3 regions of the uncultured Exiguobacterium sp. genome follow, and region 3 is predicted to be linked to each of the others. Evidence: a T-box and tRNA genes for the amino acid it is inferred to sense, from the RefSeq annotation. Region 3 holds a T-box; the other regions hold tRNA genes.
What was found. The T-box of region 3 lies ahead of argS (arginine--tRNA ligase). A T-box ahead of a tRNA ligase gene usually reads a tRNA of that ligase, here a tRNA-Arg.
Positions count from the first base shown of each region.

Region 1: it has a tRNA-Arg gene. The T-box ahead of argS (arginine--tRNA ligase) is inferred to sense a tRNA for this amino acid. The anticodon was not compared.
Region 2: it has a tRNA-Arg gene. The T-box ahead of argS (arginine--tRNA ligase) is inferred to sense a tRNA for this amino acid. The anticodon was not compared.

Region 1 is NZ_CAXYJR010000005.1:392,861-397,106, forward strand. It holds gene whiA (DNA-binding protein WhiA) at 1-930, shown strand, start outside; gene ACHWTJ_RS03680 (hypothetical protein) at 1,013-1,249, shown strand; partial or broken gene clpP (ATP-dependent Clp endopeptidase proteolytic subunit ClpP) at 1,373-1,957, opposite strand; tRNA gene ACHWTJ_RS03690 (tRNA-Arg) at 2,140-2,215, opposite strand; gene ACHWTJ_RS03695 (RNA polymerase subunit sigma-54) at 2,369-3,511, shown strand; gene ACHWTJ_RS03700 (glutaredoxin family protein) at 3,502-3,762, shown strand; gene ACHWTJ_RS03705 (sugar-binding transcriptional regulator) at 3,881-4,246, shown strand, end outside.
Region 2 is NZ_CAXYJR010000005.1:647,557-651,802, reverse strand. It holds gene ACHWTJ_RS04970 (hypothetical protein) at 32-1,018, opposite strand; gene ACHWTJ_RS04965 (hypothetical protein) at 1,045-1,569, opposite strand; tRNA gene ACHWTJ_RS04960 (tRNA-Arg) at 1,672-1,745, opposite strand; gene ACHWTJ_RS04955 (metallophosphoesterase family protein) at 1,819-2,328, opposite strand; gene ACHWTJ_RS04950 (XTP/dITP diphosphatase) at 2,334-2,927, opposite strand; gene rph (ribonuclease PH) at 2,924-3,679, opposite strand; gene racE (glutamate racemase) at 3,680-4,246, opposite strand, start outside.
Region 3 is NZ_CAXYJR010000006.1:106,724-110,969, forward strand. It holds gene ACHWTJ_RS13620 (GGDEF domain-containing protein) at 1-1,543, opposite strand, end outside; T-box leader at 1,673-1,891, shown strand; gene argS (arginine--tRNA ligase) at 1,952-3,634, shown strand; gene ACHWTJ_RS13630 (hypothetical protein) at 3,665-4,246, shown strand, end outside.

The DNA of each region.
Region 1 (4,246 bases), on a different contig from region 3:
GAATTAACGCAGATCCCGATCACCGATCACGAGATGAAAGCGGAACTCGCGGCACTCGCCCGGATGAACGGTGCGATCTCGTTCGGTCTCGGACGTGGTCTGACACTCGATATCTCGACCGAGAATGCTTCGATTGCTCGCCGGATCTATTCGCTGTTGAAAAAAGCATACGGAGTCCATCTCGATCTGCTCGTGCGGAAGAAAATGCGTCTGAAAAAGAATAATGTCTATATCGTCCGCGTCAAACAACAGGCGGATAAGATTTTACAAGACCTCGGAATCCTTGGAGAAGGGTTCACGATGATTCGTTCAATCAGTGATACGATCTTAAACGATGAACGGAAGGCACGCGCGTATTTACGAGGAGCGTTCCTCGCCGGTGGTTCGCTCAACAATCCGGCGACGTCGTCGTATCACTTAGAAATCTTCAGTTTATATGAAGAACATAATGCGGCGCTTCGTGGCCTATCGAACGTCTTTGATTTGAACGCGAAAGCGATCGAACGGAAAAAGGGACACATCCTTTATATCAAGGAGAGCGAAAAGATTTCCGATTTCCTTAAGCTCGTCGATGCGACACAATCGATGCTACGGTTCGAGGACGTCCGAATCTTAAAAGATATGCGTAACTCGGTCAACCGTCTCGTCAACTGTGAGACGGCGAACCTCAATAAGACGGTCGGTGCGGCATTACGTCAAGTCGAGAACATCAAGTTCCTTGAGCGGACGGTCGGGCTCGATGTTTTACCGGATAAGTTGAAGGAGATTGCGATCTTGCGCGTGACACATCAAGACGTCACGTTACAAGAGCTCGGGGAGATGGTCGAAAGCGGCTCCATCTCAAAATCAGGAATCAATCACCGGTTGCGGAAGATTGATCAAATCGCTGAAAAAGTACGGAATGGAGAGTCGATGACAGGGGCCTTATAAGAGGGTCGCTTGCGGGATGAACCATAGTCTACTATAATATATAGTCGATGCAACTAAATGTTCGAATTAAGGAGTTTTTGAAATGGCTAACGAAAAGAAACGTATTTCGCTGACAGTCGATGCGAAGTTTGACGAAGTATTAACGAAAAAAGCAAAATCAATCGGTGTACCGAAAAGCACGCTCGTTGCGTTCGCAACATCTTTATTCCTGAAACAATTACAAGCAGAAGAAGAGCTTTCGCCACATGCGAACGCGATCTACTCGCTGATTCGTGAAAACCACGACATCGTTTCAGATATCACAGACTTGATCGACTGATCATCGACCTCTCGTTCTACAAGGAACGGGAGGTTTTTTTTGTTATGTACAGATGAATAGAGAAGAGTTCGCTTTCCTACAAATACAAAAAAAGTGCCTCCCGAAGGAGACACTTTAAATGAATTATGCACGTTCCATGACGCGGTCGATGAGACCGTAATCAGCAGCAGCTTGTGCTGACATGAAGTTGTCACGCTCTGTATCGCGTTCGATCACTTCAAGTGGTTGTCCTGTGTTTTCAGCCATGATTTTGTTGAGGTGCTCACGCATTTTGATGATACGCTCCGCATGGATTTTAATATCTGATGCTTGACCTTGTGTACCGCCGAGTGGTTGGTGGATCATGATTTCAGCGTTTGGTAACGCGAAACGTTTTCCTTTTGCGCCTGCTTGGAGCAAGAACGCACCCATCGATGCTGCCATACCGATACAAATCGTTGAGACTTGTGGCTTGATGAAGTTCATTGTATCGTAAATTGCCATACCGGCAGTGATCGAACCACCTGGGCTGTTGATGTAAAGCGAGATTTCCTTATCTGGATCTTCTGCTGCTAAGAACAGAAGTTGGGCAACGACTGAGTTGGCGACGTTGTCGTCAATCGCGCTCCCGAGAAGAATGATGCGGTCTTTTAGCAAACGTGAGTAGATATCGTAAGCACGTTCCCCGCGGTTTGTTTGTTCGATGACTGTTGGAATTAACATAGTCTTTGCCTCCTTATAGTTGGTATGTAGCTTCCTATTCGACTTATTCTTATCATAATCCTTTGGTCAATATTGGTCAAAAGATACGATGCGACTTTTAGGTATTTTTCCATTACCGGGGCAAATGAAACATATCAATATAGAAAAAAGGCAATGCCATTGCTGGCATTGCCTTGAAGTTGAATAAATGGTACACCCGGAGAGATTCGAACTCCCGACACCTGGTACCGGAAACCAGTGCTCTATCCCCTGAGCTACGGGTGCATCTAATGTACTGAACAATTAATAGTATAGCGACATTTTTTCAGGAAAGCAATAGGGAAGCATGACTTTTCTTTTCCTTAGCGACTTAAAAGAGGCTCAGAGCACGTTTTTTAAAACGTTTCTTCTATAATAAGAAGAGGAGGAGGGGAATCGATGGATCAACGCCAGGAACAGACGCAACAGATGACGTTATCGGCGTCACAACAGTATCAGTTACATATACTTGAGCAACCAGCAGCTGAGCTCGAGGAGGAATGGCGACGGTTGAAACGACGGTTGCATCGTCATTACCCGAATCAGGTTTCGCTAGAGGTCGAGCAGATGGCAGGACATTTGGCATCCTATGAAGACGAGCTTCTTGCACAAATACGTTTAGAATCAGTCAGACAGGAAATAGGATATATGGCGGAACAACTCATCGTGTATTTAGAAGCGGACGGTTTATTGCGGACATCGGACGAGCAGCTCGCTGCATCCTTCTCGACCGATGTCGCAACGATTACAGAAGCACGGACACTCTTACAACAATGTGAACCAGTCGGCATCGCTGCCCGCTCGGAACGCGAGTGCCAATGGTTACAGGCAGTCGAGCTAGACGACACGGAATTGATCGGACTGACGAATCGGTTGCGACATGAACCCGCGAGTCAGGTGTTCGCTCAGTTCAGTGAAAAGGATCGAGCGCGGTTGCGAAAACGATTGACGCGGCTGAGCCGGACACCGGATCTTCCTAAAGAAGAACGACCGGTCATGGCAGAAGCACGGATTCACCTGTTAGATGGAAAACTTCAGATCGACTGGATGACACTCGATACGGATCAGACGTGGCTCGAACTAAAAGAGGCAACGCCTTTTTTGCGCGCGTACGAACGACGTCGCGTTACGATGCATGCCATCCTCTCGGTCTTGATTAAGCGACAAGAACGCTGGTTCAAAGGTGAACTGTATCTTGAGCCATTGACGAAAAAACAAGTCGCTGAGGCGACGGGACATCATCCGTCAACGATTGGTCGAGCGATTGCTGCGAAGTACGTCGAGACGGTCCATGGTCTCGTTGCTTTAGAAGACTTGTTCGTCTCACGGACGACAAGCGGAGATTCGAGTTTTTTGATTAAACGGCGGATCGCCGAATACATTCAACATAGCGATCGTCCGTTAAGTGATCAGCAATTGACGGATCGGCTGCAAGCAGACGGTCTGACAGTCGCACGGCGGACGGTCGCGAAGTACCGGGCAGCGCTTGGTTTAACGAAAAAAACGATGCAGCAAAGGAAGGCGCAATCAGAATGGGATTAAAACGACACAGACACTTAACACTCTATTCACGTCCGGGATGTACGCTATGTGAAGAGGCCGCCATCTTACTCGACTTCGTACTCGATGAGTTTCCGGAATGGACGTTCGAGGAAGTCAACATTGATCAGGATGAAGCGCTCAGTCTACGGTTCTTATATGAGATTCCGGTCGTCATGCATGACGAGGAAATCTGGAGTTATGGCAAATTCGAGACGGAAACGATAAGAAACCGCTTACTTCAAAAAACTTGAGAAACGAGACTTGCAAGGCGAGAAATGGACTGTTATGATAACGGTGTACCAAGTGGGACACGTTATGACATGCGGGACAGAAAGCGTCCAGCTACTTGAGAGGAGAGGGAAATACATGATTCGGCAGTTAGTCCAGATCCAAAAACGAATCGTGCCTGATCTGATCGAAGAAATGCAGACACGCTACGACATCCTTCATTACGTACGACTGATGCAACCGATCGGACGACGTACGCTTGCGACAAGCCTTGGCTTGACGGAACGCGTCTTACGGCGGGAAGTCGACTTCTTGAAGCAGCAAGACCTCTTAGAGGTCGCGACGCAAGGGATGTCCTTGACGGATGAAGGACGAAACGTTCTTCGCAGCATGCACAGCATCATGGGAGAACTCGCAGGGATCTCAGACATGGCGAAAGCCTTAAAAGAGAGACTTGGAGTACGGGACGTTGTCATCGTACCGGGTGATTCCGATGAAACCTTCTGG
Region 2 (4,246 bases), on a different contig from region 3:
ACCACTGTTGAACGAATCGTTTCCTGATGCCTCAATCGAAGTAAATTTGCTCGAATGCGATGACTTCCGGATAGAGGATATGTACCCCTTGATATAATCGCTTCGCCAGCGGACTTAAGGCACGTTCCGGCTCTTCTTTTTCAAACGACAGCCCCGCTAGTTCGTCACATGCCAAAAGCCACTTTTCCATATCCGATCCGATCGCTTTACGTTCTTCAAGATGAATCAATTGATCCGAACGCAAGACGAGCAATGCTCGGAAAGGATCCATTCGCTCTAATGTATGCATCGATGCAAGTAACGCTTGTTGTTCCTGCTGATGCGTGAACCGCACTTCTTCTAAATCCTGACGTGACGAAATCATCCAGTGTATATCTAGATGTGGCACATGAATGTCCGTCGGATACGACAAATACTCAATCATGCTTCCTATTAACTGATCAATCACGAGTAGGCTTTGATGTTCTGTATCTTGCGCACGAAGATATTTGTGTGTGATGTATTCTGTGAGGGCAGGTGTCCGTTCAAATTCCATACCGGTCAAATGGCGCATTTGTTCGACCCAACTTCCATGTCGTAATACATGCATCAACTCCATTTCGGAAGTTACAGTACCATGAGCAGCATTTCTTTTTTGAACCGGTTTCGTCTTTTGTTCGCGCACCGTCATCCGCTGTTTAATCTCATCTAATCGAAGCGCAAGTCCATACGGCAAGTAAGGTGACGCCGAGCGCAAAGCGAGTTTCATCGGATACCGTTCTCCGAGTTCATAAAGAAAGAGTGCGAGCACTTGCTCCACACCCTCGACTTCAAGAAAACGCTCTGCTACGGTTTCGTATCGTTCACGGTCATGTACTAAAAACGGCTGGATGACATAGAGTCGGTATAACACATCTTCTCCTGTCAATTGGTCAGTCTCCAATTCCTTGACCAGCCGTTCTTGTTCAGCTTCCGGCAAACGGAGGACCCGCGCTCGTTCTGCTTCTAGTTCGTGTTCCATCCAGCGAGATGTCTCCATATTCCTGCACTCCTTCATTCAACTACTTATTTCGTAAACGGATCGAGCAAAGACGTCCAGTTTGTGATCGCATCTTGTAATTTCCCTGCCTGTTCGATGCCGAGACGATTTAATGTATCGAGAGAGACGTCTGTTTCAAGAAGTCGTGTAATATCTTCTGATTGATTCACGAACTGCTCAAGCTTTGCACTTAAATTTTGCAACTCTTGCGGTGGGTTTTCAAGACCCGCCAATCGTTGATCGATTTGATCCAGCTCTTGATTGAATTGATCAATCGTTCCGTTTTCCTTCAACTTTTCGATTTGTTGATCGAGTGCTTGCTCCGGATTCGCGGATTCGCGTGCTTTCGTAGCAGCCTCATTCAAAGAAGAAGACAGATCTGACGTGACTTGTGCTGTATCTTTCGCAATGCCTTGGAGTTCTCCCGCATAATCAACACTATTCTTCACATTGTTGACTTGTTGTTTTGCGTCATCGACTGTACTGGAGATCTCACTACATCCCGCAAGAAACGTACTGAGTAACAGGACTGCACCAATTTTCTTCCACATCGCATTCATCCCTTTCGAGTTCATGATACCTTAATTATAATCGAAAATCGGAATAAAAAAAAGAGACCGCCCTCGTAAGGGCAGTCTCTATTTTAATTATAGCGTCCCAAGAGGGATTCGAACCCCCGACCGACGGCTTAGAAGGCCGTTGCTCTATCCTGCTGAGCTATTGGGACGTGTCAACACGAATAAACTATACTAAAACAATTCTTTCGTGTCAATCACATTACAAAGATTGCATTTATTTTATTACAAAAATGTTCCGTCGAGGTGAAGCGCATTGACTCGGTCACCATTCACATCAAGAAAATCGACAGAATAACGGTTTTGATCCACTTCAAGAATCGCATATGTCTTATCTGGGCGATGACGTGGCATCCGAATCGATCCTGGATTGATGAATAAGACGCCATCCCGGTATTCCGCCTTCGCGACATGAGAATGACCATACAAGACGATGTCCGCTTGCTTTTCGTTCGCATGATGTTGTAAGACATCTAAACTGTATTTAACGTCCTGACGATGTCCGTGGACACAGAGGACGGTATGCCCGTTCATCTCGGACGTGACTTCTTCCGGAAAATCGTGTCCGTAATCACAGTTCCCCCGTACAACACGATATGGATATAATGATTCGATGTCGCGCGTCAATTGGGAGTCCCCACAATGAAATGCCACATCTACGTCTTGATGACGTTCGAATATTGTAAGCAGTTCTTGTTCTAGTCCATGACTATCACTAACGATCAACGCTCTCATCTTCATCACACTCCTAAGAAAGTAGTTAAGTCCTGTTCGAGCTTGCGCAATGCATTGCCACGATGACTAATCATCGCTTTTTCTTCTTTCGTCAACTCAGCAGCCGTCTGTCCGCTCGCCGTGACGAACAGTGGATCGTAACCGAATCCATTCGAACCCGTCGCTTCAAAACCGATTCGCCCTTCCATCGTTCCACGAACCGTCAATGTTTCACCAGTTGGTTTCGCTAGCGCGAGTACACAAACGAATCGTGCCGTTCGCTCTTCCTCCGGAACACCTTCTAACTTTTCAAGTAGTAAAGCATTGTTCGCCACATCCGACTTTTCAAGACCCGCGAATCGTGCTGAGTAGACGCCTGGAGCGCCATCTAAAGCATCGACTTCAAGACCTGAATCATCAGCAAGTACCGCGTGACCAAAGTAGGCTGCTGCCTCTGTTGCTTTTAAAAGTGCATTTTCCTCGAATGTCTCACCTGTTTCGTCTGTTTCCGGAGCATCAGCGTGATCGAGTAACGACTCGACCGTATAACCGAGACGACCCAGCATGCTTTCAAGTTCCTTCACTTTACCTGCATTGTGTGTTGCGACGATGACCTTCATCTATGTTCCCCCACTTCTTCTCCTACATACCACCAAGAGACACCGAGTGCATCTCGACCAGCATTAATTAGTTCCTTAATTCCTTTTTCCCCAAGTTCGAGCATATCGAGCATCTCTTGACGGGAAAATGTCGACTCTTCTCCTGTTGCTTGCATCTCGACGATTTTACCCGATGAGGTCATGACGAGATTGAAGTCGACTTCCGCCGCAGCGTCCTCTTCGTAGCATAAATCGAGCAAGACATTCGACTCAACAATTCCAACTGAGATAGCTGCGATGCCTTCCTTGATTGGCGTATCCGTCAGTTTTCCCGCTTGAATCAATTGATCGACCGCCCGGACGAGCGCCAAGAAACCACCAGTGATCGATGCCGTTCGTGTGCCACCATCTGCTTGAATAACATCACAATCGATCCAGATTGTTCGTTCCCCAAGCTTCTCTAAATCGACGATGGCCCGAAGCGAACGGCTGATGAGACGTTGGATTTCCATCGTCCGTCCCGTCTGTTTGCCGCGGACGGCTTCTCGTGCGGTCCGCTGAGCCGTCGCACGTGGTAACATCGAATATTCCGCATTGATCCAGCCTTGGCGTTTACCGCGAAGAAACGGTGGCACCTTCTCCTCGACGGTCGCCGTACAGAGGACTTTCGTATCGCCAAGTTCAATCAAGACAGAACCTTCTGCGTGTTTATTGATATCAATCGATAATTGAATAGGACGGAGATGATCCGCCGTTCGTTGGTCTATCCGCATTTAATCTTCCTCCGTTCCAAGCACGATGCGCTCCGCATGGATGGTCTGATCGAGCCAATCCGTCGCAATCTGATCAAATGAGCGGATATCGCCTGTCGCGTAATAACGATGTTCCGGAATTTGTGTCACATCTGCTGAAATCGTATTGTAATCAAGTAGTGCTGCTACCTCGAGCGCTGTCTCGTCTCCTGAAGAGATTAGCTGGACGCCTGGTCCGATGACCCGTCCAATCACATCTGCTAGGAGTGGGTAATGGGTGCACCCGAGGATCAATGTATCCATATCGTAGTTCATCAATGGTCGTAATGTATTGGCAACGACACGTTCGACGTACGCACCATCTGTCTGCATCGACTCGACGAGCGGAACGAATGGCGGGCACGCTAACGATTCGACGACGACTTGCCCTTCGACGTGGCGTAACGCCTTTTCATAGGAATTACTTGTAATCGTCATCTTCGTTCCAATGACACCGATTCGTTTCGTACGCGTCACTTTGACTGCCGCACGGGCTCCAGGATCAATGACACCGATGACAGGTATATTTAAACGTTCTCGCGCTTCTTT
Region 3 (4,246 bases):
TGACGGTTAAGGACAGTCGGTGACCATCGACGAGGAAGGGACGATCCATGACTGCATGGCGGACCGTCTCAGCAATCTGGATAGCAACCTCTTGACTACCATTTCGCAAGAGAAGCACGAATTCCTCCCCACCATAACGAGCAGCGAAGACATCATCATATTGTAGCTGGATCGCCTGGATGCGCCGACCGAGTTCACGAAGGACGAGATCACCTACTTTATGACCGTACGTATCATTGACGCGTTTAAAATGATCGATATCAAACAGAATTACGGAGAGCGGATAGCAGTCAGCAGCAAATTCTTGCCGACCGTGTTCGTAAAAGGCACGACTATTCGGTAATTCCGTCAAGGCATCGGTCCGACTTTCTGTATAGAGTTGAACCGTTTCACGAGAGCGCTCTAAGACACGACAAAAGATACGGAGTAGACGAGATAACTCATCGGCATTCGTCGCATCATAGGCATCTGCGACTTGGTGGAACAGGATGATTGAGACATCGACTTCACCGCTTGTGATCGAAGGGATCGCTAGCATTGAATGACGATCGACAGGTAATCCGATTTGAATATCGTTTCCCCAGTCACAACGAAGACCATAGATGATCGGAGTATGCAAATCGTCGGCTGTCAAAGAGTGAAACAGCGGTAGCACGTCGATCGGTTGTTTCGTCCGAATGTTATAGATGACTTGTTTCCGCTGTTGTTGAATCGAGATCCATCCTTCAGAAAATGGCAACAGATGCGGTAAATCGAGGAGCAGTGAATCGATCGTCTCGCGTTCAAAGCGGGAAATCAATAAGTGTTCCTTCGCATCATCAAATCGTTTCGCATTATCATTCGCTTCAAGAGAGTCACCACGCTCTTGTAACAGACGTTTGAACAAAAAGAGAATCAAGGCGGAAACCGTAGCCGCGACGAGCGGACTTTCATCGTAGAACCAAATCCCAAGTAGAGCACTTAACATGCTAATGCCATAGACGAGGGACTGCAGCTTCACGAGACGTCGCCAATCATATTTCAAATAGAGGAAGCGATTGACGAACAGACATTGGAAGTAAGAGACAAGGAAGACGGTGATTAAAAAGCCGATGAAAGGAATCAGGGCTTTTGTATACGTAAAGCTGGAGCCGATCGGTCCGCCGAGCGCATAATACGCAAAGACCGGAAGCGAGGTGTAGACTAAATCGAACAGGGCGTTGATCGGATAAAGATAGACGAAACGTTTCCAGCGAATCGCTTTTCGATGAGACATGAATTGAAAGACAAGAATACCGATTTGGCTTAAAATCAAGGCGTACGTTAAACCGTAATTGAGGAATAAAAATAAGATGATTCCTTCTTGGAATGTATAGTAAATGCCACCACGACGGACATTATCGAACTGAAACAGGAGAACGAGTCCAAATAAATAAAGAGTATCAATGATCGTAACAGAAGGATGGAAGGTTGGTGGATGAACGATGCCGATCACTAATAATGTCAAGGCGACGAGACCGAAGACGATCCAGCTCGTCCGGGCTACATGTTGATAGTAGCGCATGAAACATCCCTCCCCCTGAGAAGTATCTTTTATTCCTATACCCGAATTGTGGAAATTTTGATAAGCCATTTACCAAAAAAATAAGGTTGAGAGAAAAGAAAGAATTGCGTATAATGTGAAAGATATCGAATACAGTCGATGATGAAGAGAGTAACGGTTGATTTTCGTCAACTAGCGAATCAGGGAATGGTGGAAGCCTGAGGACGAACCGGTCGTGAAACGCACTTCTGAGACGCTACCCGATTCCTGATGGAAAAGGCGTAGCCGGGGGAACCCCGTTATCCCCGAACAAGGTGGGTGTCGAAATGACACCAAGAAGAGTGGTACCGCGGTCATTCCGTCTCTTTGCGCGTGGCGCAAGGGGCGTTTTTTATTGCCAAAAAATCAGTAAAGCAGGAGGAAATAAAGATGAGTTATAAAGCGCAGTATGCAGAAGTATTACATCACGTCATGGAAGGTGCCTTATCGGTTGAACAAATCGAACAACTGATCGAGCAACCGAAACATGAAGATCATGGAGATCTGGCATTCCCATGTTTCATGCTTGCGAAAGCATTCCGCAAAGCACCGAACATGATCGCTTCAGATATCGCAGAAAAAATCGACGCACCGCTGTTCTCGAACGTTCAAGCCGTTGGTCCTTATATCAACGTCTTCTTGAACCGGGAAGTCGTCTCGCAAGAAATCGTCAACCAAGTCCTGACGGAGCAAGAGGCATTCGGATCAAGTGAAGCCAATGGAAAAACGATTGTCACGGACTTCTCATCACCAAACATTGCGAAACCTTTCTCGATGGGGCACTTGCGTTCGACGGTCATCGGGAACGCGCTTAACCAAATCTCACGTAAGAAAGGTTACGATGTCGTTGGTGTCAACCACTTAGGGGACTGGGGAACACAGTTCGGGAAATTGATGGTCGCCTATACGATGTGGGGTGAGGAAGAAGCGGTCCGTGCAGAACCAATCAAGGAATTGTTGAAGTTATACGTTCGGTTCCACGAAGAAGCGGAAACAAATCCGGCACTTGAGGACGAAGGGCGTCTCTGGTTCAAAAAACTCGAACAAGGTGACGAGCAGGCGACGACGCTTTGGACGTGGTTCCGTGAAGTCTCACTCGTTGAGTTCAACCGTGTCTATGAGATGCTCGGTGTTAAATTCGATAGCTTGAACGGAGAAGCCTTCTACAACGATAAGATGCAACACGTCATCGATTTGCTCGAAGAAAAAAATCTTCTCGTCGAATCAGAAGGGGCAATGGTCGTCGACCTCGAAGCAGAAGGTATGCCGCCTGCCTTGATTAAAAAGAAAGATGGCGCAACGCTTTATGCGACACGTGACTTAGCAGCTGCTGTCTATCGTCTTGAAACGTATCGTTTTGAGCAAGCGTTCTACGTCGTCGGTGGGGAACAAGCGCTTCACTTCAAGCAGTTATTCGCAGTCCTGAAGAAACTTGGATTTGAGAACGTCGACGGCATGCACCATGTGCCGTTTGGTCTGATCATGAAGGACGGAAAGAAAATGTCGACGCGTAAAGGTCGGATTGTCTTACTTGAAGAAGTACTACAAGAAGCGATCGACGTCGCGAAGCAAAACATCGCTGAAAAAAATCCGAACTTAGCGAATGCTGAAGCAACGGCTCGTCAAGTTGGTGTCGGCGCCGTCATCTTCCACGACTTGAAGAACGAACGGATGAACAACATCGAGTTCGATCTTGAGCAGATGTTGAAATTCGAAGGCGAAACAGGACCGTATGTCCAGTACACGAATGCTCGTGCGCACTCGTTGCTTCGTAAAGGTGGCTATGATGGCACACCATTCGCTGGTAGTTCCGATGATCATGCATGGGGTGTCGTCTCGATGCTGAACCAATTCTCGACGGTCATCGATCGCGCGTTCACACGTCGTGAGCCATCAATCATCAGCCGTTATGTCTTAGATCTTGCACAAAGCTTTAATAAATACTACGGACACGTCCGTGTTCTCGAAGATGACGCAGCAAAACAATCGCGTCTTGCACTCGTCAAGTCCGTCACGATTGTCTTGACAGAAGGTCTTCGTTTACTCGGTGTCGGCGCTCCAGAAGAAATGTAAGACCAATCCACGAATAAGAAGAGGTAGATTATGAAGACTGAGACGAAAGAACGATTACAGCAAGCTGCTTCACAGATGAAGCAGGAGCCTTTGGCAGAAACGGTCGCTTTCATGGCTGATTTTCACGGGAAAGTCGCTGCTTGGTTACCGGGAGAGTCTGTCGATTTCGTTCACGATTTCGTGACGGCGCCGGAAGCTGATTTGATTGCTGCGATCGAAGGAGACGCATTACGGACGAAAGATAATTTTGAATTCTTCATGCGTAAGAAACAGACACGAAAAAAACTGGGTGAACTGTTGACGCTTTGGAAGTCGGCACGCACGACAGAGACGTTGAGTCAAATCGATGCGATCGGATTGAAAAAGTGGCTCGCTCGAAATGAATTCCGTTCGGAAGACAAGCCGTGGGATTATTTGAACCGTCTGCATGTTCTCCTGTTCCTTGATTTGATGACGACGATCATCGATGATCATCGATTGACGAGTCTGCATGAGCAACTTGTCGGTACGACACCAGTCCCAACGAGCTTCGTACGTCGTCAAGGGGATGTCCGTCAAGTCATCGAAACATTCGCGGAAGAAACGAACTTCACACAAGTGGATGTCGTCAAG